DNA from 2 places in the Sphingomonas sandaracina genome. Region 1 is predicted to be linked to the other one. Evidence: riboswitches for the same ligand, from Rfam matches in the RefSeq annotation. Region 1 holds a riboswitch; the other holds the start of a gene.

The links. A riboswitch is a leader RNA that binds a small molecule or an ion and turns the genes downstream of it on or off. The one in region 1 is predicted to bind cobalamin.
Region 2: it holds a riboswitch for cobalamin, as region 1 does, so the genes downstream of both, U1707_RS14005 (TonB-dependent receptor plug domain-containing protein) here and cobW (cobalamin biosynthesis protein CobW) in region 1, are expected to answer to the same signal.

What each region holds. Positions count from the first base shown of each region.
Region 1 is NZ_JAXOJK010000001.1:205,034-217,004, forward strand. It holds gene U1707_RS00810 (ferredoxin-like domain-containing protein) at 1-498, opposite strand, end outside; gene cobN (cobaltochelatase subunit CobN) at 531-3,791, opposite strand; gene cobW (cobalamin biosynthesis protein CobW) at 3,797-4,834, opposite strand; cobalamin riboswitch at 4,999-5,232, opposite strand; gene U1707_RS00825 (TonB-dependent siderophore receptor) at 5,408-7,693, shown strand; gene U1707_RS00830 (hypothetical protein) at 7,705-8,004, shown strand; gene U1707_RS00835 (PepSY-associated TM helix domain-containing protein) at 8,001-9,599, shown strand; gene U1707_RS00840 (DUF3325 domain-containing protein) at 9,596-9,880, shown strand; gene U1707_RS00845 (cytochrome b) at 9,892-10,458, opposite strand; gene U1707_RS00850 (glycosyltransferase family 2 protein) at 10,564-11,971, shown strand, end outside.
Region 2 is NZ_JAXOJK010000004.1:242,196-254,166, forward strand. It holds gene U1707_RS13990 (DUF4118 domain-containing protein) at 1-1,309, shown strand, start outside; gene U1707_RS13995 (response regulator) at 1,309-1,995, shown strand; gene U1707_RS14000 (TonB-dependent receptor) at 2,057-4,123, shown strand; cobalamin riboswitch at 4,144-4,357, shown strand; gene U1707_RS14005 (TonB-dependent receptor plug domain-containing protein) at 4,475-6,373, shown strand; gene U1707_RS14010 (ABC transporter substrate-binding protein) at 6,370-7,182, shown strand; gene U1707_RS14015 (FecCD family ABC transporter permease) at 7,364-8,332, shown strand; gene U1707_RS14020 (ABC transporter ATP-binding protein) at 8,323-9,102, shown strand; gene alr (alanine racemase) at 9,152-10,177, shown strand; gene U1707_RS14030 (TonB-dependent receptor domain-containing protein) at 10,280-11,971, opposite strand, start outside.

The sequences.
Region 1 (11,971 bases):
CAGTGCGATCAGCGCATCGACTTCGCCGCCGACCGCAACGCGTGCTCCCTGATCGCGACCATCGGCGCGCAGCATCAAGTCACCGTCGCTGCAGCGCTCGATGCGAAAATCGGCAGGGTCGTCGCGCAGCACCGGAGCACCGCCGGCATCGATCGCGAAGCCGACCTTGCCGGGCAGCTCGGGCAGTTCGGACAGGCGATCGGCCAACTCGGTCGCGATCCGGTAGGTGTCGTCGCCGACGCGCCAGTCGGGGTCGACCAGGATCGCGCGACGGGCCTCGGTGAGCGGGTCCGGATCGACCAGACCCAGGTCGCACAGTCGGGCGACGAGCGGCTGCCAGGCCTCGACGCCGCGGATCTGGAGGTTGGCGCGGTTGGTCGCATCGATCTGGCCGTTACCGTACGTGGTCGCAGCCTCGCACAGCCCGAGCACCTGTTCGCGGATCAGCCGGCCCAGCCGCGGGCGGACGCGGACCAGCAAGCCGTCCCCGGCCGCCATGGGGCGCCAAGCCGTCGGGCACCAGCCGCGGATCACCCTGTAATCTCCAACTGCGCGAGGATCGAGTTGCGTCGCGTGGTCCACAGGCCCGAGGCGTGAAGCGCGGCGAAGCGCTCCTCGAGCGCTGCGAGCGCTTGCGGATTGGCGTTCGCCATAAACGCCCTCACATCGTCGCGCGCCAGCGTCGCATCGTAATACAGATCGATCGACTGCGGCGACACGGCGTCCGCCAAATGCGCGAACGACCCGAGATGATCGAGCGTGGCCGCGAGTTCCGCCGCGCCGCGAAAGCCATGCCGCATCATCCCGGCGACCCAGTCCGGCTGCGCGGCACGGGCGCGAACGACGCGGGCGATTTCCTCGCGCAGGGACCGTGCGCGGGGGCGCTCGGGATCGGTGGCGTCGAGATGGTAGAGCGCGGCGGCGCCCCCCGAGAGTGTCTTTGCCGCCGCAAAACCGGCTTCGTGCGCAGCATAATCGGCGGCCAGCAGCAGGTCGGTCTCGGGCAGGTCCTGGACATGGACGAAACTGTCGGCGGCAGCGACGCGACGACGGATACCGCCGGTGTCGAGGCGGTCGCCGCCGTCGAGGGCGTATGCCGAGGCCGCGAGCCACGCTTCGCCGGCGGCCAGCCGAGCCTCCGGCGTGTAGGTTTCTCCCAGATCGTCCATGCGGACGCCGTAGCGTCCGGGGGCAGGACCATAGACGCGCGGGGTCGGCGGGGCTTCGACGAACGGGTTCAGATCCGCGGGCTCGTCGCGGCCGGCAATCGCGCGGACGGCTTGGCCGAACATCGTGCACAGGCTGGGGAAAGCGTCGCGAAACAGCCCAGACACGCGCAGGGTTACGTCGATCCGCGGGCGGTCGAGGCGCATCAGTGGCAGGATTTCGATTCCGGTCACGCGCTGCGACGCCATGTCCCACACCGGTTCGGCGCCAAGCAGGTGGAGTGCCATCGCGAACTCTTCGCCGGCGGTGCGCATCGTCGCCGATCCCCACAGGTCGACCACCAGCCCCTTGGGGTAATCGCCCTGGTCTTGCAGGTGACGGCGGATCAGCTCCTCGGCCAGCAGCACGCCTTGCGCGTGCGCGGACCGCGACGGCACCGCACGCGGATCGGTGGTGTACAGGTTGCGCCCGGTCGGCAGCACGTCGGATCTACCACGCCACGGCGACCCCGAAGGTCCTGACGGAACACGGCGGCCGGCGAGCGCGGCAAGCAGGCCGTCACGCTCCGCATCGCCATGCGCGCCCCGCCCGAACACATGCAGTCCGTCGCCGAACCGGCTGTCCTTCACGTCGCAGACGAACGTGTCGATCCGCGTGACGACGTCCGCCGCCGTTGCCGCCTGCGCCAGCCCCAGCGTATCCTCGAGACCCAGCGCGTTCGCCTCGTCCAGGATGTCCGCCTGCAATCGGCCGCGCCGCGCCGGATCGAGCCCGTCGGCATTGGAAAACTCATCGAGCAAGGCTTCGAGACGATCCATCCCCACGCCGCTTTTCGCGCCGACCATCGGCGGCGGAACATGCCCCAGCGTAACCGCCCCGATCCTGCGTTTCCCCTGTGCCGCCTCGCCGGGATCGTTGACGATGAACGGATAGATCACGGGCATCGCGCCGGTCAGTGCCTCGGGCCAGCACGCGTTCGACAGCGCGACGGCCTTGCCCGGCAGCCATTCGAGCGTGCCGTGCGCCCCGACATGGACCACCGCATCGGTCCCACGCGCCTGCAACCACAGATAGAACGCGACATAGCCGTGGCGTGGGCACCGCGAGAGGTCGTGATATTCCTCGGTCCGGACGTCGGATCGTCCGCGCTCGGGCTGAAGCGCGACCAGCGCGGTACCGACCGACAGCGCCGCGAACCGGAACGCACCGGCGTGGACGGCGGGATCGTCCTCCGGTTCGCCCCATACGGCGACCAGTTCGGCTTGCAGCGAGGCGGGCAGGGCGGCCAGCGCAACGCGGTACGCGGCGACCGGCCAGTCGATATGCCGCGATCCGAGCGCAGTCGCCAGATCGTCCGCAGGACCCAGCGCATACCCGGCGTGCGCCAGATCCGCCAGAATCGCATCGACCGACGTCAGGGCATCCAGCCCGACCGCGTGCGCCATCTGGTGCGCTTTGCCGGGATAGGTCGACAGGATGATAGCCGGACGTCGCTCGGCTGCAGGCTTGGCCGCCAGCGCGATCCAGCCGTCGACCCGCGCGGCGATGGCATCGACGCGCTCGGCATCGGCGCAGTGCTCCCGGCGCGCATATTGCAGGTCGAGGTCGGGCGAGGCCGCTTCCTTGAAGCTTACGACGCCCGCGAAGATTCGTCCGTCGACCTCGGGCAGGACCACATGCATGGCTAGGTCGGCAGGGGACAGACCGCGAGGCGCATCGCGCCACGCGGCTCGATCGGACGTCGCCAGCGCGACCTGGAAGACGGGGACGTTCGCCCCGTCGAGCGGTGTCGTGTCGTCGTTGCCCCTGCCCGAAAACGCGGTAGCGTTCACGATCGCGACGGGGCCGAGCGCGCCTACCCAGCGTCGCAACCAACCGCTGCCGTCACCGTCCTTCAACGACGGCACGAACAACCCCAGCACGTCGTATCCGCGCGAGGTGAACGCGCCAAGCAACGCGGCGACCGGATCCAGGTCCTGCGCCGTCAGATAGGATCGATAGAACACCAGCAGGATGCGCGGCTTCGACGACTGGAACAGGAATGCCGCCGGGCAGGCGATGCCAGCGTCCGGTCGCCATCCGCCGACTGACGGCATTTCGCCCGCCGTCCGCTTCGTTTCGGCATGCAGACCCGATGCGGAGGCGAACTGCGCCAGCGCCTCGCGTGACGCACCCGCACCGCCGGTATCGCATAGCGTCGACAGGCGCCGCAACAGCGCGACCGGAACGGTGGATGCCGCGTCCAGCCGGCGGTCGTGCCGGCCGTCGGCGGGAAGCACGGCTAGCGCGATCCCGCGGCGCCGGGCCAGCGCTTCGACTTGCTGGAGCCCGTACGACCAATAGGCCGTCCCGCCGATCAGCCGGATCAGGATCGCCTTCGCACCGGCCAGCGTCCGCTCGACATAGGTATCGACCGACAGCGGATGCGTAAGGTCGGCAAGATTGGCGAGACGCAGGCTTGGCACTGCATCGCCCGCCGCGACGGCCTCGTGCCACCCGGCGCTGAACGCGGCGAGATCGCTGTCGGAGAACGACAGTATGACGAGATCAGCGGTGCTCTGGCCCAGGTCCTGGGGGACAGCGCTCTCCTCCAGTCCGTGGCTTTCGCGGAAGACGACGTGCACCTGGATCAGGCTCCCAAGGCTTCCCCGATCACGTCCGGATCGAGCCGTCCCCGCTCGGCGATGACGACCAGTCGCGTGCGACGCGGCTCGTCGGCGCGCCATGGCCGATCGTAATGCGCGCGGACCCGCGCCCCGACCGCCTGCACGAGCAACCGCATCGGCTTGCCCGCGACGGCGGCGTAGCCCTTCACGCGAAGGACATCGCCGCCGGCGCCCAGCGCCTCGATCCGCGTGGTCAGTGCCGCGGGGTCTTCGACCGTGTCCCATTCGACGACGATGCTGTCGAAATCGTCGTGCTCGTGATCGTCCTCGCCGTCATGATGCGAGGGACGCGCGGCGATGTCGTCTTCGGCCGCCGCGCCGAGCCCGAGAACGACGCGCGGGTCGACGATACCGTCGACCAGTTCGACGATCGGCAACGGTCGTGCAGTCTCCGCAGCGATCACGGCGCGTGCCGCCGCGATGCCGTCCGGGCCGGCAAGGTCGCATTTGGTCAGCAGGATCAGGTCGGCACAGGCGAGTTGATCCTCGAACACTTCCGACAGTGGCGTTTCATGATCGATGCTCGGGTCGGCGGCGCGCTGCTCGTCGACCGCGGCCAGATCCGGCGCGAAGCGACCCGCCGCGACCGCTTCGGCATCCGCCAGCGCGATGACGCCGTCGACGGTGATCCGCGACCGGATCGCCGGCCAGTCGAACGCCTTCAACAGCGGCTTGGGCAATGCGAGGCCGGACGTCTCGATCAGAATATGGTCGGGTCGGGGATTAAGCGCGAGCAACGTCTCCACGGTCGGGATGAAGTCGTCCGCGACGGTGCAGCAGATGCAGCCGTTCGCGAGTTCGACGACGTTCTCGGCCGGGCAATCGGGGATCGCGCAACCCTTGAGGATGTCGCCGTCCACCCCCAGCGTGCCGAATTCGTTGACGATCACGGCAAGGCGACGTCCGCCCGCGTTGCGGATCAGATGGCTGATCAACGTCGTCTTGCCCGCGCCGAGAAAGCCGGTGACGATGGTAACGGGAATCTTGGACAGATCGGGCATGCTAGTCTCCTCGCGCCGTGCGACGATGGGCGGGACCTGCATGATCATCGACGCGCGACGCTGGACGGGCGCGAATGCCCATGCCACGCACCGATGCAGCTCCAGCCGCATAGGTTCGTCGCTCAGACGGAGAACCGTGCCGCGGCCATCCCCTGGACCAAGGCAAGAGCGACCCATCGCCGGCAGGTCTCCTGGCTCACGGGTCACAGCTCGAATGCGCGGCCTTCCCAGAATGCGCGACGGGCGCAGGGTCCAGTGGCGGCCTCCTTCTTGCGAAGGACGCGTGGCACTCTCGCTCACCGCTTACAGTTGCAGGGACAGCCGCGGATTTGGGGACGAACCCCGCACCGCATTCCCATTCAAGCCTTTCGCAAGGCACCGGCGCGATCAACAAGGTCCGGCTCAGCCGGTCCTTGTCCGTCGCTTAGCGCACGCCCGACAGATTGCCAATTCGCGATCGCGATCAAATTCCGCACGTCGCTACCTTGGCCGCAAAACATGACATGAATGTTAGATTGATAGTGACTCGCAAAAGCGACTGCGGTAGAGGCCTCGACATTGAAGGGGTTCAGCATGAGTTTTATGAGCGTATTGTTGGCTGGCGCCGCGCTGGTCGGAGAGCCTGCGCGTATAGCCGAAGATAAAGCGGTTCGGTCGGACGAACTGACTGTGCCGAACGAAGATCAGAAGTCGGACGAAATCCTCGTCGTCGGAAAGAGTTACGGTCGCGAAATCGGCAAGACCGTAACGCCGCTCAAGGATACGCCCAATACCGTCACGGTGATCGAGCGCGAACAGATCGAGGCGCAGAACCTGTTCACGCTCGAAGACGCGCTGACCGCCACCAACGGCATCACCGTCAACGGCGTCGGCAGCGAGGATCCGTCGTTCCTGTCGCGCGGGTTCATCATCAACAATTACCTGATCGACGGCGTTCCGACGTTCTCCCTAGGCTTCCCGGCGGTGGTGCCCGACCTGTTCTTCTACGATCGGCTCGAGGTGCTGCGTGGCCCGGCCGGACTGTTCAGCGGTTCCGGGAACCCCGCGGGCAGCATCAATCTGGTGCGCAAGCGCCCGCTCGATACGACCAGGGTCCAGGCGAGCGCAGGCTATGGCAGCTACGACAACGTCCGGCTCGAACTCGACGTATCGACGCCGATCGGCCCGAAGGCCGGCATCCGCGTCGGGGCCATGCTGCACGATCAGGACCAGTTCTTCGACACCGCGCACCGCAACCGCGTCGGCGCGTTCGCGACCGGATCGCTCGAGATCGGCGATCGCACGACGCTGACGGTCGGCGGGAACTATGATCGTTTCCGCCCGGCGGTCCAGTCGGGCCTGCCCGGCATCATCGGCGGTGCCGACGGCAGCGACGGGCAGTTGCTCGACATTGACCGGTCGACCTATCTCGGCGCCGACTGGAACCGGTTCGAGAGCAAGAGCTGGACCGGGTTCGCCGAACTCACGCACAAGGTGAGCGACCGCTGGACGCTGCGCGCGACCGGGCTGTTCACCGATGTCGATCGGGTGGACATCTACAGCTATATCGGCAGCCAGCCGGTCACCGCCACCAACGGCGTCACCAGCCACATCGCCTATCGCGGCGACAGCAAACAACGGACGCGGTCGTTCGACTTCAACGGGATCGGCAGCTTCCCCCTGTTCGGGCGCGACCAGACGCTGATCCTGGGTGCCGATTATCAGGCAAGCTCGGGGACGGCGTTCGCCACCAGATTGTCGAACTATGCGAGGATCGACGTGTATGATCCGGTATCCCCGGTCGAACCGCCACTCGATCCCTACGGGGCGCTGCCCTATTATCCGGTACAGGGTACCGGCGCGACCTGTCCCGACAGCGGCACCGCGATCACGCCCGCACCGGCTAATTGTGTGCTGCAGGTCTATGGCGGCTCGGGGACCGACGTCGAGCAATACGGCCTGTACGGCCAGATGCGCCTGAGCCCGATCGCGGGGCTGACATTGGTCGGGGGTGGTCGTTTGACGTGGTGGGACACGACCCTGACGACGCTCCTCACGCCCACCGGGCCGCTGCCCGCCGCGTCGCGCTACGGGTACGACAATCGCTTTACGCCGTATGCCGGCATCGTCTGGGACGTCACGCACGCGCTCAACGTCTATGCGAGCTATGCCGACAGTTTCACGCCGCAAGCGCCGCCGGTCGGCCGGACGCGGCCCGATGGACGTCGGATCGAACCGCTGACCGGCAAGCAGTTCGAGGCGGGGACCAAGCTGTCGCTGATGGGCGACCGGCTGTTGCTGTCCGCTGCGGCGTATCAGATCATGCAATCGAACCGGCTGTTCAACGATCCGGACCTGCCGACCAGCGTCCTCCAGATCGGCAAGGTCCGCGCGCGCGGGATCGAGGCCGAGGCGAGCGGCGAGATCCTCCCGGGCTGGCGCATCAACGGCGGCTACAGCTACACGCGGACGAAATATCTCGAAGACGCCAATCCGCTGTTCGAGGGTATCAGCCTGGTGCCGATCGTCCCGAAGCACATGGCGAAGATGTTCACCAATTACGCGCCGGCGGACGGACCGCTTGCCGGCATCAGCCTCGGTGGCGGCCTTACGTGGTTCGGCAGCACCTTTGGCGGGACGGCCGCGGTGTTCAATCCGGACGGTACCGTCCGCACCCGGTCCAGCATCGTTCGCCAGGGGAGCTACGCCGTGCTCGACCTGCGCGCGGGCTATGCGTTGACGCCGCGGCTGGGCGTATCGGTGAACGTCAACAACGTCCTCGATCGTGATTACTACGCGCGGATCAGTTCGTCGGGGCGCGGCAATTACTATGGCAGTCCGCGCACCGCGTTCGCGACGCTGCGGTACACCTTCCTGTGACGGCAGGCGACATGCATGCCCGCGCCCGCTGGGCACGACGCGGCGATATCGGCCTGCGGATCGTCGCCGCCGTGCCGCTCGGCTATGCCACCGCGAGTTTGTGGGCGATGGCGCTCGCCCGCATCCTGCCGGGCGAGCGCATCGAGGCGACCGTCGCCGCGACGTTGATCGCGCTCGCATTGTGCGCGGTGGCGGCGATGTGGGCTTTCGCCGCGCGCAGCGGTTGGCGCGCGCTGTGGACGCTGGCGGCCGCAGCGGGGATTGCGGCGGCGATCACCGGGCTCTCGATCGCGGCGACGGGGCGGCCATGAGCAAGGGCTTCCGGCAATCGCAGGCGTTCCTGCACACCTGGTCGGGGATGCTGCTCGGGTGGATCCTGTTCCTCGTGTTCGTCGCCGGCTCGCTCGCGTTCTGGCGCGAAGGGCTCAACCGGTGGACGCGCCCCGAACTCGCGCGGATCGAACAGCCGATGCGCGTGTTGGCGGGGTCGCAGGCGTTCCTCGCGAAGACTGCGCCGGATGCGAAGAGCTGGTTCATTCCGATCGTGACGGACCGGATGCCCGGCGCGCAGCTGTTCTGGGTACCACAGCCCAAGCCCGGCGAGGAACGGGGGCGGGGGCGGCACGGCGGTCGCGGACGTCGCGACACCCAGGCGCTGATCGGTGCCAATGGGCAGGTCGCGCACGCCCGCGACACGCGCGGCGGCGAGTTCTTCTACCGCTTCCATTTCGATCTTCATTACATGCCGGTGATCTGGGCACGGTGGATCGTCGGGTTCGCGTCGATGATGATGCTCGTCGCGATCCTGAGCGGAATCGTCACGCACAAGAAGATCTTCAAGGATTTCTTCACGCTGCGCCGTGGCAAGGGACAGCGATCGTGGCTGGACGGGCACAACGCCACGGCGGTGCTGGCGCTGCCGTTCCACTTGATGATCACCTATACCGGCCTCGTCACGCTGATGGCGTTGCTGATGCCCTGGGCGGTCGTCGCCAATTATACCGACGAGCGCGTGGTTTCGTCCGCGCTGTTTCCCAGCGCGACGGTGGCCGAACGTACCGGGCGGGCCGCACCGCTGATCGATCTGCGACGGATCGCAGCCGATGCCGAACATCGTCTCGGTGCGCCGGCGAGTTTCATCGAGGTGAGCGATCCCGGCGATGCCGCCGCGCGCGTCACGGTGAGCCAGAGCTTCGGTTCGATGCTATCCTCGCGAACACCGCGACTGGCCTATGACGGCGTGTCCGGGAACCTCGTCTGGCGGTCGCCCGTACCCGGCGCGGCGGCCGAGACCGCAGGCGTGATGATCGGACTGCATGCCGGCCGCTTTGCCGGATATGGCGGGCGGTGGCTGTATTTCCTGTGCGGTGTCGCGGGCACGCTGATGGTCGCGAGCGGACTCGTCCTGTGGACCGTGAAACGCCGCGAGCGATTGCCCGATCCGGAACGACCGCATCTGGGCTTCCGGGTGGTCGAACGGCTGAACGTCGCGGTGATCGGTGGCTTCCCGCTCGGCGTCGCATCGTTCTTCTGGGCCAACCGACTATTGCCGATCGCTCTCGGCGGTCGCGCGCAATGGGAGATCAACATGCTGTTCATCGTCTGGTCGATGTCGGCGTGCCTGGCATTCGTCGCGAAGCCCCGACACGTGTGGCCGCTGCTCTTCACCGCGACCGGTGTGCTGCTGGCGTCGTTGCCGCTGTACGACAGCGTCGCGACCGATCGCGGCATCGTCGTCATGCTGGCACGCGGCGACCTGATGATGGCGGGGGTCGACGTCACGATGGCGCTGTTCGGCTTTGCGTTCCTCGCGGTCGCGCACCGTGTCGCGCGTCATAGACCGAAGGCCAGGGGCGTTCGCGCATCTCGGACCGCCGACGCCCGCGTGCTGGAACCCGCCGAATGACCGTCGTGCCGCTGATCCTGTCGATCGCCGCGTTCCTCCTGCTCGGTTTGTCGAGCGACGTGCATCACCGTCGTCGGTTCGGGGTCTGTCCGGCGGCGGCACGACGCGCGAGGCTGCGAACCATGGGTTGGCTCACGCTCGGCGCGGCGTTCGTCCCGGCGATTGCCGCGCGCGGCTGGGTCTTCGGACCGATCCTGTGGGTCGGAACGATAATGGCAGGCGCGGCCATCGTCTTCCTGGCGCTCAACCTGCTCCCGGACACACGGGCGCAGCGATCCTGACCCGCGCAGCGTCAGTCTCGTCCGGCGCCGGGTACGATCCGGCGGAGTTCGCGGTGGCCGTCGATCCATTCATGCTTGAGCGCCCCCGCGATGTGCAGACCGACCAGCAGGTAAAGGATATAGGCCAGCCACGCATGCGCGGCGCCGAACACAGAATGCAGCGTCTCGCGCGTTGCGGGATCGATCGACCCGAACGCGATTCGCGGCCATTCGACCAGACCGTAGAGATACATCGGGTGGGTCGCGGCATCCTTCCACGCCGAGTCCATGATCCAGCCCGACAGCGGCACCGCGAAGATGATCGCGTATAGCAGCCAATGCGTGACGTGCGATACCGTAACTTCCCAGCGCTGATAGCGGGTCGGCAGCGCGGGCGGCTGGTGCGTCAGCCGCCACAGCAGCCGCATGATCGCCAGACCGAGCACCGTGATGCCGATCGACTTGTGCAGGTCGATGACGGGGCGGACATGATCGTCGGCAAGGTACGGCCACACCCAGGCGAGCCCGACGTTGATGAGGATGCCCAACGCCACGAGCCAGTGCAGCGCGATCGCGACCCCGGTGTATTTCCTGACCATTCGCCTTCGCCTCGTTCGTCGTCGCGGCGGGTCTTTCCTCCGCGTTCGCGATTTGCGCAATAGCCCATTCATCTGGCCCGCGGTACGCACCGCGCGATGTCACCGATGACCGCAATCTTCGCCGCGCAATCGCCGCGCCTGTCGCCACGGCGCGTACCGATCGCCAGCCGCCTGATCGGCTTGGCGGTACCCCTCATATTCGCCGTGCTGGTGCTGCAAGCCTTCCTCCGTCAGGGGCTTGCGGTGTGGTCGGTCGGCATCGCCTATATCCTCTACGATACCGCGCTGCTGGTGTTTACGGCGTGGCAGATCCGCGAACTCGCTTACGCGCCGCCGCCCGCCCTGGATGGCAGGCCGGCACCGCGTTTCGGCGTCATCGTCGCGGCGCGCAACGAGGCCAGCGTCATCCGCCTGACGATCGACCGGTTGCTAGCGCAGGAGCGCCCGCCGGAGACGATCATGATCGCCGACGACGGATCGGACGACGCCACGCCGTCGGTCATGCGCGACGGCTATGCGCTCGCCGTGCCGTTGCCCGGAGAGGTCGCGTCGGTCGATATCGGCGGCACGCGCATCGCGTGGCTGCGATTGCCGCATGGTGGCAAGGCGCGGGCGCTCAATGCTGCGCTCGTCCGGATCGACGCGGCGATCGTCCTGACGGTTGATGCCGATACGCTGCTCGAACCCGGCGCGATCGCGGCGATGCGCGCTGCCTTTGCCGCGGAACCCGAGCTGGTCGCGGCGACCGGTGTGCTCGCGCCGATCTGCGGACCCGGGCTCGGCGGTCGGCTGTTCGAGTGGTTCCAGTCCTATGAATATGTCCGCAACTTCCTGTCGCGCGACGCGTGGATGCGGCTGAACGGTCTGTTGTTGATCTCCGGTGCGTTTGCCGCGTTCCGGCGCGACGCGGTGATCGCGGTCGGTGGCTTCGATCCCGACTGCATGGTCGAGGATTACGAACTGATCCACCGGCTCCATCGCCATGCCCACGATACCGGGCTCGACTGGCGGGTGCGCGTCGTGGGCGGGGCACTGGCGCGAACCGATGCCCCGGCGAGCATCCCCGCGTTCCTCAAACAGCGTCAGCGCTGGTTCGGCGGGTTCCTCCAGACGCAGCATTGGAACCGCGACATGGTCGGAAACCGTGCCTATGGCCGGCTCGGCACCCGGATGTTGCCGGTCAAGGCCCTGGATACCGTGCAGCCGATCTACGGACTGACCGCATTCGCGATCCTGATCGGACTGGTGATCACCGGACGGTTCGCGCTGGCGCTGCCGATCCTGATCGTGATGATCGTCAAGATCGCCATCGATCTAAGCTTCCACGTCTGGTCGCTCGGCATCTACAAGCGATGGACAGGGCAGCGCGAAGGGCTCGGGCTCGGGCCCGCCATCATTGCCGCGATCGCCGAGCCGTTCACCTTCCAGCTTCTGCGTCACGTCGGTGCGATCTATGGCTGGGTGGCGTTTCTGCGCGGCGGTCAGACGTGGGGACGACAAACCCGCACTGCGC
Region 2 (11,971 bases), on a different contig from region 1:
TAACTTCTTCTTCCTGCCGCCGGTCGGCACGCTGAGCATCAGCAATCCCGAGAACCTGATCTCGATCTTCGTCCTGCTCGGCGTCGCGATCGCGACCAGCCAACTCACCTCGCGGGTGCGGGCGCAGGCCGACCTCGCGGCGGCGAGCGCGCAGACCAACGCGACGCTGGCGGGGTTCCTGCGGCAACTGAGTGCGATCAACGATCCCGCGGTGGCGGCGCGGATGATCTGCGACGACGTCGCGCAGGTGTTCGCCGTGCAGTCGGTCCTGCTCGCCCCGACGACCGGCGCCGGGTTGACCGTGCAGGCCGCGAGCACCGCGGATTACCGGCTCGACACGATGGATCTGGCCGCCGCGAACTGGGCGTTCGATGCCGGCGCGGCGGCGGGCAAGGGGTCGGCGACGCTGGCCGCGTCCGAATGGCTGTTCCAGCCGGTCAAGGCGGGCGGGCGGACGCTCGCGGTGCTAGGCATCGCGCGCGAGAACAGCGGCGATCCGGTCCGCGCCGATCAACTGCCGCTGCTCACCAGTCTGGTCGATCAATCCGCGCTGGTGCTCGAACGGCTGCGGCTCGAGACCGAGATGCGCGATGTCGACGCGGTGCGGACGCGCGATCGGCTGCGTGCGGCACTGCTGTCGTCGGTCAGCCACGATCTGCGCACGCCGCTGACCGCGGTGATCGCCGCGGCGAACGAACTCGATCACGGTGCCACCCCCGACCTGATCGCGACGATCAAGACCGAGGCGGCGCGGCTCAACCGGTTCGTCGCCAACCTGCTCGACATGGCGCGGGTCGAGGCGGGGGCGCTCAAGCTCAACATCGAGGCGACCGATCTCAGCGATGCGGTCGCCGGCGCCGCGCACGACGCGCGCCGTGCGCTGGAGGGGCATGCGGTCCGGCTCGACGTGCCGCCCGACCTGCCGCTGGTCCGGGTCGATCCGCAGCTGCTGCATCATTGCTTGCTCAACCTGCTCGACAATGCCGGGCGCTACGGCAACCCGGGTACCGAGATCGTCGTCGAGGGGCGGCATCGCTACGGCGAACTCAGGCTGGCGGTGCTCGACCACGGCGCGGGCCTGCCGCCGGGCCGCGAGGCCGAGGTGTTCGAGACGTTCCGGCGGCTCGAAGGATCGGACCGCGAGATCGTCGGGACCGGGTTGGGGCTTGCCATCGTCAAGGCCTTCGCCGAGGCGATGGGAATGATGGTCGAAGCCGGCAATCGCGTCGACGAACCCGGCGCCGCGTTCACGCTGGTGTTCCCGTCCCCTCTCATCGTGCGCAACGTCGCACCCGAAAGCGCGATCTGATGCCCGCGAAGATCCTGGTCGTCGACGACGAAATCTCGATCCGTCGCCTGCTCCGCAACACGCTGGAACGCGCCGGCTATGCGGTGGTCGAAGCGGTCGACGCGCGCAGTGCGATCGCCCGCGCGGCGGCCGAACACCCCAGCGCGATCCTGCTCGACCTGGGGTTGCCCGACCGCGATGGTCTCAGCTTGATCCCGGTGCTGCGGCGCGACGGCGATGCGGTGATCCTGGTGGTGTCCGCGCGCGACGCGACCGACGAGAAAGTCGCTGCGCTCGATCTCGGCGCCGACGATTTCGTCACCAAGCCGTTCGACAGCGACGAACTGCTCGCCCGGTTGCGCGTCGCGCTGCGGCATCAGGCCACCGCCGACACCGCGCCGAAGCTTGTTCACACCGGCAATGTCACGATCGACCTCGATCGCCGCCTCGTCACGCGCGATGGCGAGGAACTGCATCTGACGCGCAAGGAGCATGAGGTGCTCGCGGTGCTGGCGCGGCATAGCGGGCGGGTCGTCACGCACGACCGGATCATCGCCGCGGCCTGGGGTGGCGACGAGGATCCGCGGATCGAATATCTCCGCATCGTGATCCGCAACCTGCGCCAGAAACTCGAGGCGCCGGATCCGGTCGGCAGCGTGATCGCCAATGAACTCGGGGTCGGCTACCGTCTGCGCACCGATAGCTGAACGACGATCGGGCCGGTCTGCCCGCTTTCCAGAGACGGGGTAAAGCTGCCATGCGCCGGCGATGATTCGCCTTCCGATCTCTGCACTCGTTTGCGTCCTCCTGTCGTCCGGCGCTGCCGTCGCGCAATCGACCCCCGAACCTGCACCCGATATCGTCGTGACCGGGCGCGGGCTGGCGCCGGCGCCGGGTGACCGCGCTTATGACATCGTCACGATCGAGCGCGATCGGATCGACGCCAATGCCAGCAACCGGCTGGAGAGCGTGCTCGCCGATGTCGCCGGCTTGCAGCAGTTCCGCCGGTCGGATTCGCGCAGCGCCAACCCGACCAGCCAGGGGATTTCGTTGCGCGGGATCGGCGGCAATGCGTCGAGCCGCGCGCTGCTGATCCTCGACGGCGTACCGCAGGCGGACCCGTTCGGCGGGTGGGTCGCGTTTCCCGCCTATGCGACGGGGCGGCTGGGTCGCATCCGCGTGACGCGCGGCGGCGGCAGTGGCTATCAGGGGCCGGGGGCGCTGGCCGGGACGGTCGAACTCGAAAGCGCGACGCCTGGCGACCTGACGCCGTTCCAGGGCAGCATCGCCTATGGCAGTCGCGACTCGGTCGATGCGCAGGGCTCGGCGGCGCTGGTCCGCGAGGGCGGGTTCGCGACGCTGTCCGGCGCGTATGCGCGCGGCGACGGTTTCACGCCGACGGTGGCCGACAGTCGCGGGATCGTCGATCGGCCCGCGCCGTACGAGCAGGCGTCGGGCGCGATCAGGACCGTCGTCGGGATCGGCGCGAAGACGGAGTTGCAGGTGAACGCCAGCGCCTTCACCGACCGGCGTGATCGTGGGTCCGAGTTCACCGACAACAAGAGCGAAGGCGCAGACGCCAGCGTCAGGCTGATCGGCCGCGGCGACTGGGGCTATTCCGCGCTCGCCTATCTGCAGACGCGCGCGTTCGCGAGCAGCTTCAACAGCATCAATGCCGCGCGAACGACCGCGATCCAGTCGCTCGACCAGTATAATACGCCGGCCACCGGGCTGGGCGGGCGGATCGAGATCCTGCCGCCGCTGGGCAAGAGCATCACGCTGCGGCTGGGCGCCGACCTGCGCGACGTCAGCGGCAAGACGCAGGAACTCTACACCTTCGTCGCGGCGGTACCGACACGGCGACGCGAGGCGGGCGGCGGCACGACCACGACGGGCTTGTTCGCCGATGGCAGCCTGGTCGCTGGAGATGTGACCTTCAGCCTTGGCGGGCGGCTGGACTGGTGGACGATCGACGACGGCTATTTGTCCGAACGGCCGCTGGCGGGGGGCGCGGCACTCACCGACCAGCGCTATGCCAACCGCGACGGCAGCGAGACGACTGGCCGCGCGGGTATCGCCTACCAGCCCGTCGAGGCGATCACGCTGCGCGCCGCGGGGTATCGCGGCTGGCGGTTGCCGACGCTCAACGAACTGTACCGGCCGTTCCGCGTCGGCAACGATGCGACTGCGGCGAACGCGTCGCTGTCGCCCGAACGGCTAACCGGGGTCGAGGGCGGCGTCACGCTGGCGCCTGTATCGGGCGTGAGTCTTGCCGCGACCTATTTCTACAACCGGGTGACGGACGCGATCGCCAACGTCACGACGACCAGCCCAGCGCAGGTCCTTCCTGGCGTGACGACCTACCGCGTCCGTCAGAATCTCGATGCGATCCGCGCACATGGGTTCGAACTCGATGCGTCGTATCGGCCGGCTTCGGGGACTATCCCGTTCGGCGTGCAGGCATCCTGGTCGCACACCAATTCGACCGTCGAAGGTTCGGGGATCACCGCGGCGCTTGACGGTCTGCGCCCTGCGCAGACGCCGCGCGACGCTGTGTCGGGGACGATCGACTGGCGGCACGATGCAGCGGCGCTGTCGCTGACCGTGCGGCATGTCGGCCGGCAGTTCGACGACGACCAGAACAGCCGGGTGCTCGCGCCCGCGACCACGCTCGACGCGTATGCTGCACTCCCCGTCATGCGGTCGCTGATCGCCGAACTGCGTGCCGAAAACATGCTGAACGAACGGGTCGAGGCGGGGATCAGCGGCGGCAACATCGTTGAGCGCGCGACGCCGCGGACGATCTGGGTCGGGCTCCGCTATGGCTTGCGTTGACCCGTGTCTGGGCTGCGACTAATGGCGGGCGCGTGAAGGGCTCCCGGCGACGGGATCAAAAGGGAAGTCGGTGCGCGGGAGGGTCGTCATGATCCGATCCGCAAGACCGACGCTGTACCCGCAACTGTGACCGGATAGCGGCCACCCCGATACGCCACTGGGTGAAGACCTGGGAAGGCGGGGTGGACGCGGCGACCCGGAAGCCAGGAGACCTGCCTCTCACGGTCGATCCACTGCGCGGGCGGGTGCTCCGGCGCGGACGAGTAGCTCCGTCGTGACGGGGCATCCTCGCGCGAGAGACGTCTGGCCGCCCTGCGAATGGTCGCAGGCGGTCTTGTTCAGGACGTGCCCATGACGAAATTCTTTCTTTTCCTGACCGCCGCGACGATCGCATCGCCCGCATATGCACAGGCCGTTCCCGACGCCGATACGCCCGAACTGGTCGTGACCGCCGCGCGCGTCGCGCAACCCGCGAGCGAAGTCGGCCAGGCGGTGACCGTGATCGACCGCGCCGAGATCGAGCGCCGCCAGACGACCGTGGTGTCCGATCTGCTCGCGACCACGCCCGGCGTCACCGTCACCCGCAACGGCTCGATCGGCGCGCTGACTAGCGTGCGGATCCGCGGCGCCGAAGCCGACCAGACCCTGGTCGTGATCGACGGCGTCCGCGTCAACGATCCGTCCTCGACCGGTGGCGGCTTCAACTTCGCCAACCTCCTGTCGAGCTCGGTCGAGCGGATCGAGGTGTTGCGCGGGCCCAACTCGGTACCGTGGGGCAGCCAGGCGATCGGTGGCGTCGTCAACATCATCACCGCGGCGCCGACCGAAGGCGTGCAGGCGCGCGCAAACGCCGAATATGGTTATGCCGACGGCGTGTTCGCGAGTGCAGGCGTATCGGGCGCGAAGGGGCCGGTATCCGGCTCGCTGACCGGGGGCTATCTGCGGACCGACGGCATCTCGTCGGCGGCAAGCGGCACCGAGCGCGATGGCTACCGCCAATATGGCGCGGCAGGGCGGTTGGGCGTCGAATTCGCGCCGGGCATCGGCCTCGACCTGCGCGGCTATTATGCGGACAGCAAGGTCGACATCGATGGGTTCCCGGCACCCGATTTTGCCCTCGCCGACGACCCCGAATATTCGAAGACCCAGGAACTCTATGGCTATGCCGGTCTTCATGCCAACTTCGCCGACGGCCGGTTCAACAATCGCGTGGCGTTCACGATCGCCGACATCAACCGCGACAATTACGATCCGACCTTCGGCGCGGACCCGAGCTTCATCGGGCGCGGCCGCAGCGAACGCTATGAGTATCAGGGCGACTTCCGGCCACTCGACCAAGTCCGCGTCGTCGCGGGCGTCGAGCGCGAGAACAGCCGCTACAGTGACGGGTTCGCGTCTGCCGACACCGGCATCACCAGCGTCTACGGCCAGTTGATCGTCAAGCCGGTCGATATCCTCACGCTGACCGGCGGCGTCCGCAACGACGATCACGACGATTTCGGCAGCCGTACGACGTTCGGCGCGAACGCGGCGCTGGCGTTGCGCACCGGCACGACGTTCCGCGCCAGCTATGGCGAAGGCTTCAAGGCACCGACCCTGTATCAGCTGTTCTCGGATTTCGGGAACCGCGGTCTCGATCCGGAAACGGCGCGCAATTTCGATGTCGGCGCGGAACAGGCGTTTCTCGGCAACCGTGCGCGCGTCGGCGTCACCTATTTTAACCGACGCACGCGCAACCAGATCGACTTCCGCGCGTGCAGCGACGCGGAGCAGGCGACGACCGGCTCGATCTGCGTCGATCGCCCGTTCGGCGTCTATGCGAACATTGCCCGCGCCGAGGCCGACGGTGCCGAGTTCACGTTGGCACTACGCCCGGTCGATGCGCTGACGCTGACCGCGAACTACAGCTATATCCGCACCGAAAACCGCTCGATCGGCGACGATTTCGGCAAGACCCTCGCGCGGCGGCCGACCCAGACCGCCAGCGTCAACGCCGATTACCGGTTCCCGTTCGGGCTGTCGATCGGCGGCACGGTTACGATGGTCGGCGACAGTTTCGACGACTCCGCCAATGCGGTGCGGCTCGATGGCTATGCGCTCGGCGGCGTCCGGGCGGAGTTCCCGATCGGCGATCGGTTCGCCGTCTATGGCCGCGTCGATAACGTCACCGACGCGTCGTACCAGACGATCGCGGGCTACGGCACCTATGGTCGAGCGGCCTATGGCGGCGTCCGGCTGCGCTTGAAGTGAGCCGCGAGGCGATCCTCCTGACGTTGCTCGCCGCGTTGACGCTCGGAGGCTGCTCCGTGCCGCCGGGCGGACGCGGCGGCGGGGGGATCGTCTCGACTAACCCGTGCGTCGATGCGGTGCTGGTGCGGATCGTGCCCGCATCGCGGATCGCGGCGATCAGCCATCATTCGCAGGATCCGGGCGGCACCTCGATCCCGCTCGACGTCGCGCGGCGGTTTCGCGCGACCGCCGGCACCGCGGAGGAAGTGATCGCGCTGCACCCCGATCTCGTCATCGCCAGCACCTATACGCCCGCGGCGACGCAGGCGGCGTATGCGCGGGCCGGGCTGAAGACGTTGCTGCTCGGCATCCCCGACTCGATCGCGGAGAGCCAGGCGCAGGTCACGCAGATCGCCGATGCGGTCGGCGCGCCGGCCAGTGGTGCGCGGATCAATGCCGACATCGATCGCGCCGTCGCCAAATGGAGCCGCCGCGCCGCCGATCCGCCCAGCGCCCTGCTGTATATCACCGGCGATCTGGCGACCGGCGGCAGCACGTTGCTCAACGACATGATGACCCGCGTCGGGTTGCGCAACGCGGCGGTGCGCTACGGCCTGACGCATACCGGCACGCTGTCGGCGGAGACGATCGTCACCCGGCCCCCCGATGTTGTCATCGCCTCCGAGCGTGTCGGGCGCGGCGCAGCGCTGCGGCACCGGCTCTTGCCGACCACGCCGCAAGCGGTGTTTCCGCGTGTGCTCATCAACTGCGGCGGCCCCACCATCCCGCGTGCACTCGAGCGGCTCGCCGCGATCCGGGCGGGGGTATGATGCACGCACGACGCATTGGGGATGCTATCCCTAAACACCACCCCGGCGGAGGCCGGGACCCAGTTGGAGAGGCCGGAATAATCGAGCGCTGCTCGCAGTTACGATCGTCCCCCAACTGGGCCCCGGCCTTCGCCGGGGTGGCGGCCGTGCGTGGAGCGCCTCCATCTGCGGACCAGACACAATGACCCGCCCCCTCAAACTGCTCGCGCTCGGCGCGCTCGTGATCGCGCTGTTCGGCCTGTCGCTTGGCTGCGGCAAGGTGTGGGTGCCGCCGGCCGCCTGGTTCTCCGCCGATCCGCGCTGGTGGATCATCCTCGAGCTGCGCCTGCCGCGCGCAGTGCTCGGCCTCGCGCTCGGGGCGACGCTCGGTCTGTCGGGCGCGGTGCTGCAGGGGTATCTGCGCAATCCGCTGGCGGACCCGGCGGTGGTCGGCGTCTCGTCGGTCGCTGCACTCGCTGCGGTGGCCGCGATCGTCTTCGGGGTCGGTACCGGACCCGGCATCTTCGTGGCGGCGATGCTGGGGGCGGGTGGCGCGGTCGCGTTGCTCGCCGCACTGACCTGGCGATCGCCGAGCGCGATCACCTTCATCCTCGCCGGGACCGTGCTGACCAGCCTCGCCGGCGCGCTCACCGCGTTCCTGATCTCGATCGCGCCGAACCCCTATGCGGTGGCGGAGGTCATGGACTGGCTGATGGGCGCACTGACCGATCGAGGCTGGACCGACGTGCAATCCGCGCTGCCGCCGATGCTGCTCGGTACGATCCTGCTGCTGACGACCGGCCGATCGCTCGATTCGCTGTCGCTCGGCGAGGTGGCGGCGCGGTCGCTCGGCGTGCGGATGGGCCGCATCCGCGTGCTCGTCGTGCTGGGAACCGGGCTCGTCGTCGGGGCGGGCGTGGCCGTGACCGGCGTCATCGGTTTCGTCGGCCTGGTCGTACCGCACATGCTGCGACCGATTTTCGGGCACCGACCCGGCGCGTTGCTGCTGCCGTCGGCGCTGGGCGGCGCGGCGCTCGTCCTTGCCGCCGACAGCCTGGTGCGGCTTGCGCCAGGGGCAGGCGAAGTGCGGCTGGGCGTTGCGATGGCGATGATCGGCGCGCCGTTCTTCCTCGGGCTGCTGTTCAGGGAACGGGGGCGCGAGTGGATCTGATCGTCGATCGGCTGAGCGTCAGGCTCGGCAAGCGCACCGTGCTGCACGACATATCCGCGCATCTGCGCCCCGGTCGCGTGACCGCGATCCTCGGCCCTAATGGCGCCGGCAAGAGCACCCTGGTCAAGGCCGCGGCCGCGCTCGTCGGGTATGCGTCGGGCAGCGTCAGGCTCGACACGCACGACGTGCGGTCGATGGACCCGAGGGTGCGGGCGCGCGCGATCGGCTATCTGCCGCAGGATGCGACGGTGCACTGGAACATCGTCGCGCGCGACGTCTTGGCGCTCGGCCGGCTGCCGCACCGGGGCGCGCATGCCGGGGCGTCGCTTGCCGATCACGCGGCGATCGAGCGCGCGCTGCACGATACGGAGACGACGCATCTGGCGGATCGCCCGATCGCCGAGCTGTCCGGCGGCGAGCGCGCCCGCGTCCTGCTCGCGCGCGTGCTGGCCGGGGAACCGCGCTGGCTGCTGGCCGACGAACCGCTCGCCAGCCTCGATCCGTCGCACCAGATCGACCTGCTCGCCCGCCTGCGTACCTATGCGGCGGGCGGGGCGGGCGTGGCGATCGTCCTCCACGATCTCGTCCAGGCCCAGCGCACCGCTGACGACGCCCTCCTGATCGCCGACGGTCGTGTTGTGGCGTTCGGTCCGGTCGCCGACGTGCTCACGCCTAGCTCGCTCGCGGAGGTTTTCGGCGTGCGGGTCGCGCTGCTCGACGACGGGGGCAATCGTCTCTTCGTGCCGGTCGGCCGCATCGAACCGGCATAGACGGTCGACGCGCCCGGTTCGGCGCACTATCCCGCGCCGGGTGATCGATATTCCTGCCCCGCTCCGTCTGCGCCTCGATGGCGACGCGCTCGTCCAGAACTGGCGCACGCTCGACAATATGAGCGGGAGCGCCGCGTGCGGTGCCGCGATCAAGGCAAATGGATACGGCCTCGGCGCGATCGAGGTCGCACGCCGCCTCGCTGCGGCTGGTTGCCGCGATTTCTTCGTCTCCAACTGGCAGGAAGCAGCCGACCTCGCACCGCTCGGGCTGAATGTGTCCGTCCTCCACGGCATCCGCGACGAGGACATGGCGGCCGCCTCGGCCGGGTTCGCCCGCCCGGTCCTGAATACCGCGGGCCAGGTCGCGCACTGGAAAGCCGCGGGCGGCGGCGCTTGCGACGTCATGGTCGACACCGGCATGAACCGCCTCGGCGTGTCGGCGGACGACATCGCAGGCGGCCTGCTCGACGGCCTCTACATCGAGACGCTGATGAGCCATCTAGCGTGCGCCGACGAGGACTTGCCGATGAACGCACGCCAGCGCGATCGGTTTGCGGCGCTCGCAGGCGCGACATCGGCGCGCCGCATGAGCCTGGCGAACTCCGCCGGCATCGCGCTCGAAGGCTACGCGTTCGACCTGACGCGCCCTGGGCTGGCGTTGTATGGCGGCGTCCCGCGTGGCGATCTGGCCGATGCGATCCGTCAGGTCGTCGTCCCCGAGGCGCAGATCCTGCAACGCCGCCGCGTCCGCGCGGGCGAGACAGTAGGGTACAATGCGACCTGGGCCGCGCCAACCGACACCGAAGTGGCGATCCTCAATCTCGGCTATGCCGACGGGTATTTCCGGGGCTTCTCGAATGTTGGTGCCGCGTCGGCGGGCGGCATCACGATGCCCGTCATCGGCCGCGTGTCGATGGATCTGGTCGCCATCGACGTGACTAAGATGCCAGAGGCCGGCGAAGGAGAATGGCTCACGCTGGACTTCGCATTGCCCGAAGCCGCTGCGCTATCTGCAATGTCGCAATATGAACTGCTGACCAGTCTTGGCGGACGCTATTCGCGCGTTTGGAACTGACGAACGGGCCGTAAGGCGCCGCGGGCGGCTACCATTACCGACATCGGTTCAAAAAAAGAAGGCCGCCCCGTCAGGAGCGGCCTTTCCAGTTTTATCGGCGGATCAGAACTTGGCTTCGAAGCCAGCGTACATGAACCGGCCAACATTCTCGTAGATGCCCTGCGCCCCGGTCGTGCCGGTGATGTCGTAGGGCGGCTGGCGATCGAACACGTTGTCCATGCCGGCATAGAAGCGGAACTTGTCCGTGACGTCCGCGCCGACACGGAGATTGTGATAGGTCACGTCCGGGTAGAAGCTGAATGGGAACGCATCTGGATCGCGGGCCGGGCGGCCCTGAACCGAATTTTGCGTCTCATATTCGGCTGCGACCGTCTGCTTGCCGATGTAACGCATGTTGTAGTTCAGGTCGAACTTCCCGAAGTCGAAGTTCGCAGTGAACGAACCCGACCATTCGGGATCGCCGACCTCGAACTTCTGCTGGTCGATGTAATCCGGCAGGTTGATGTCGGTGTAGTTGTCGCGGTTGATCAGATAGCTGACGATCCCACGAAGTGTGACCTTGGCGCCGCCGATGTCGTGGCTGTAGCTCAGGTCGGCATCGATGCCGGACGTTTTCTGCTTGGCGAAGTTGAACGGCCCCGACAGGAACGACTGGCCGGTTGCCGGGAACGAGATCTGCGCACCACCATTGGTGACGCCGGTCTGCCCGGCGAACGTACCGTTCGGATTACGCGTCAGTGCCGCGCAATACTGATTGTTGATGCCGCTCGGGCTGTCGTAGCACTGATTGATGATCGTCTGCGGCGCGAGCGCGAAGATCACATTGTTGATCTTGATGTTGTAGTAGTCGACCGACAGGATAAGACCCGGGATCATGCTCGGCTGGAGGATGACACCGCCTGTGAAGCTGTCGGCGGTTTCTTCGCGTAGGTTCGGGTTGCTGCCGTTCAGGCCGCTGATGCCGGACGTTGGCACGTTGGTGAACGGCTCGGTGATCCCGTTGAACGTCTGGGTCGTGGGAACGCCTGCCGCTGCGCAATTGGCGACCCGGTTCGCGCCGTTGCGGATATTGCTCTGGCTGCACGGATCGCTCAGGCCGTTGAGGAAGGTCTGGCTAGGTGCCGAGAACAGATCCCCCTGCGTCGGAGCACGGACCGAGCGGGCATAGCTGCCGCGAACGCGAATGTCGCGGACCGGCGACCACGTCAGACCGGCATTATACGAATACACCGTGCCGGTCGCGCCGATGTTATAGTCCGAAACGCGGCCTGCACCGTCGATTGTCAGTTCCTGGAAGAACGGCACGTCCTTCAGCAGCGGAATACGAATTTCGCCATATGCTTCCTTTACGACCTGCGCCGGCGGATCGAAGATCGGAATGGCGTTCAGGAAGGTCGCACCGCTCCGCGTAACCTCGTCGAAGGCGGAATAGGACGTCTCGCGGCGATATTCGCCACCGATCGAGAAAGCGATCGGGCCCCCCGGCAGTTCGAACAGCTGCGAAAGGTCACCTGATACGAACGCGGTTGCGTCATACTGGTCGGCCTTCTGGCGGCGAGTCGAGTTCACGACGAAATAGTTCAGTGCCGAAGCGCTCGGTGCACCCTGGCCGAACAGGTTGACGGGAACGCAGCTCGCGTCGTCATTGGCCGTGCTCGCATCGGCGTTGATGCCGCAGACGATGTTGCCACCAGCATTGCGGACCGCATCCTGCGAGTTCTTGAACTTCTGGATGTTTACGTTGCCCTGAGTCGCATAGAACGTGTCGAGATGGCCGTAGTTAAACGCGACCTC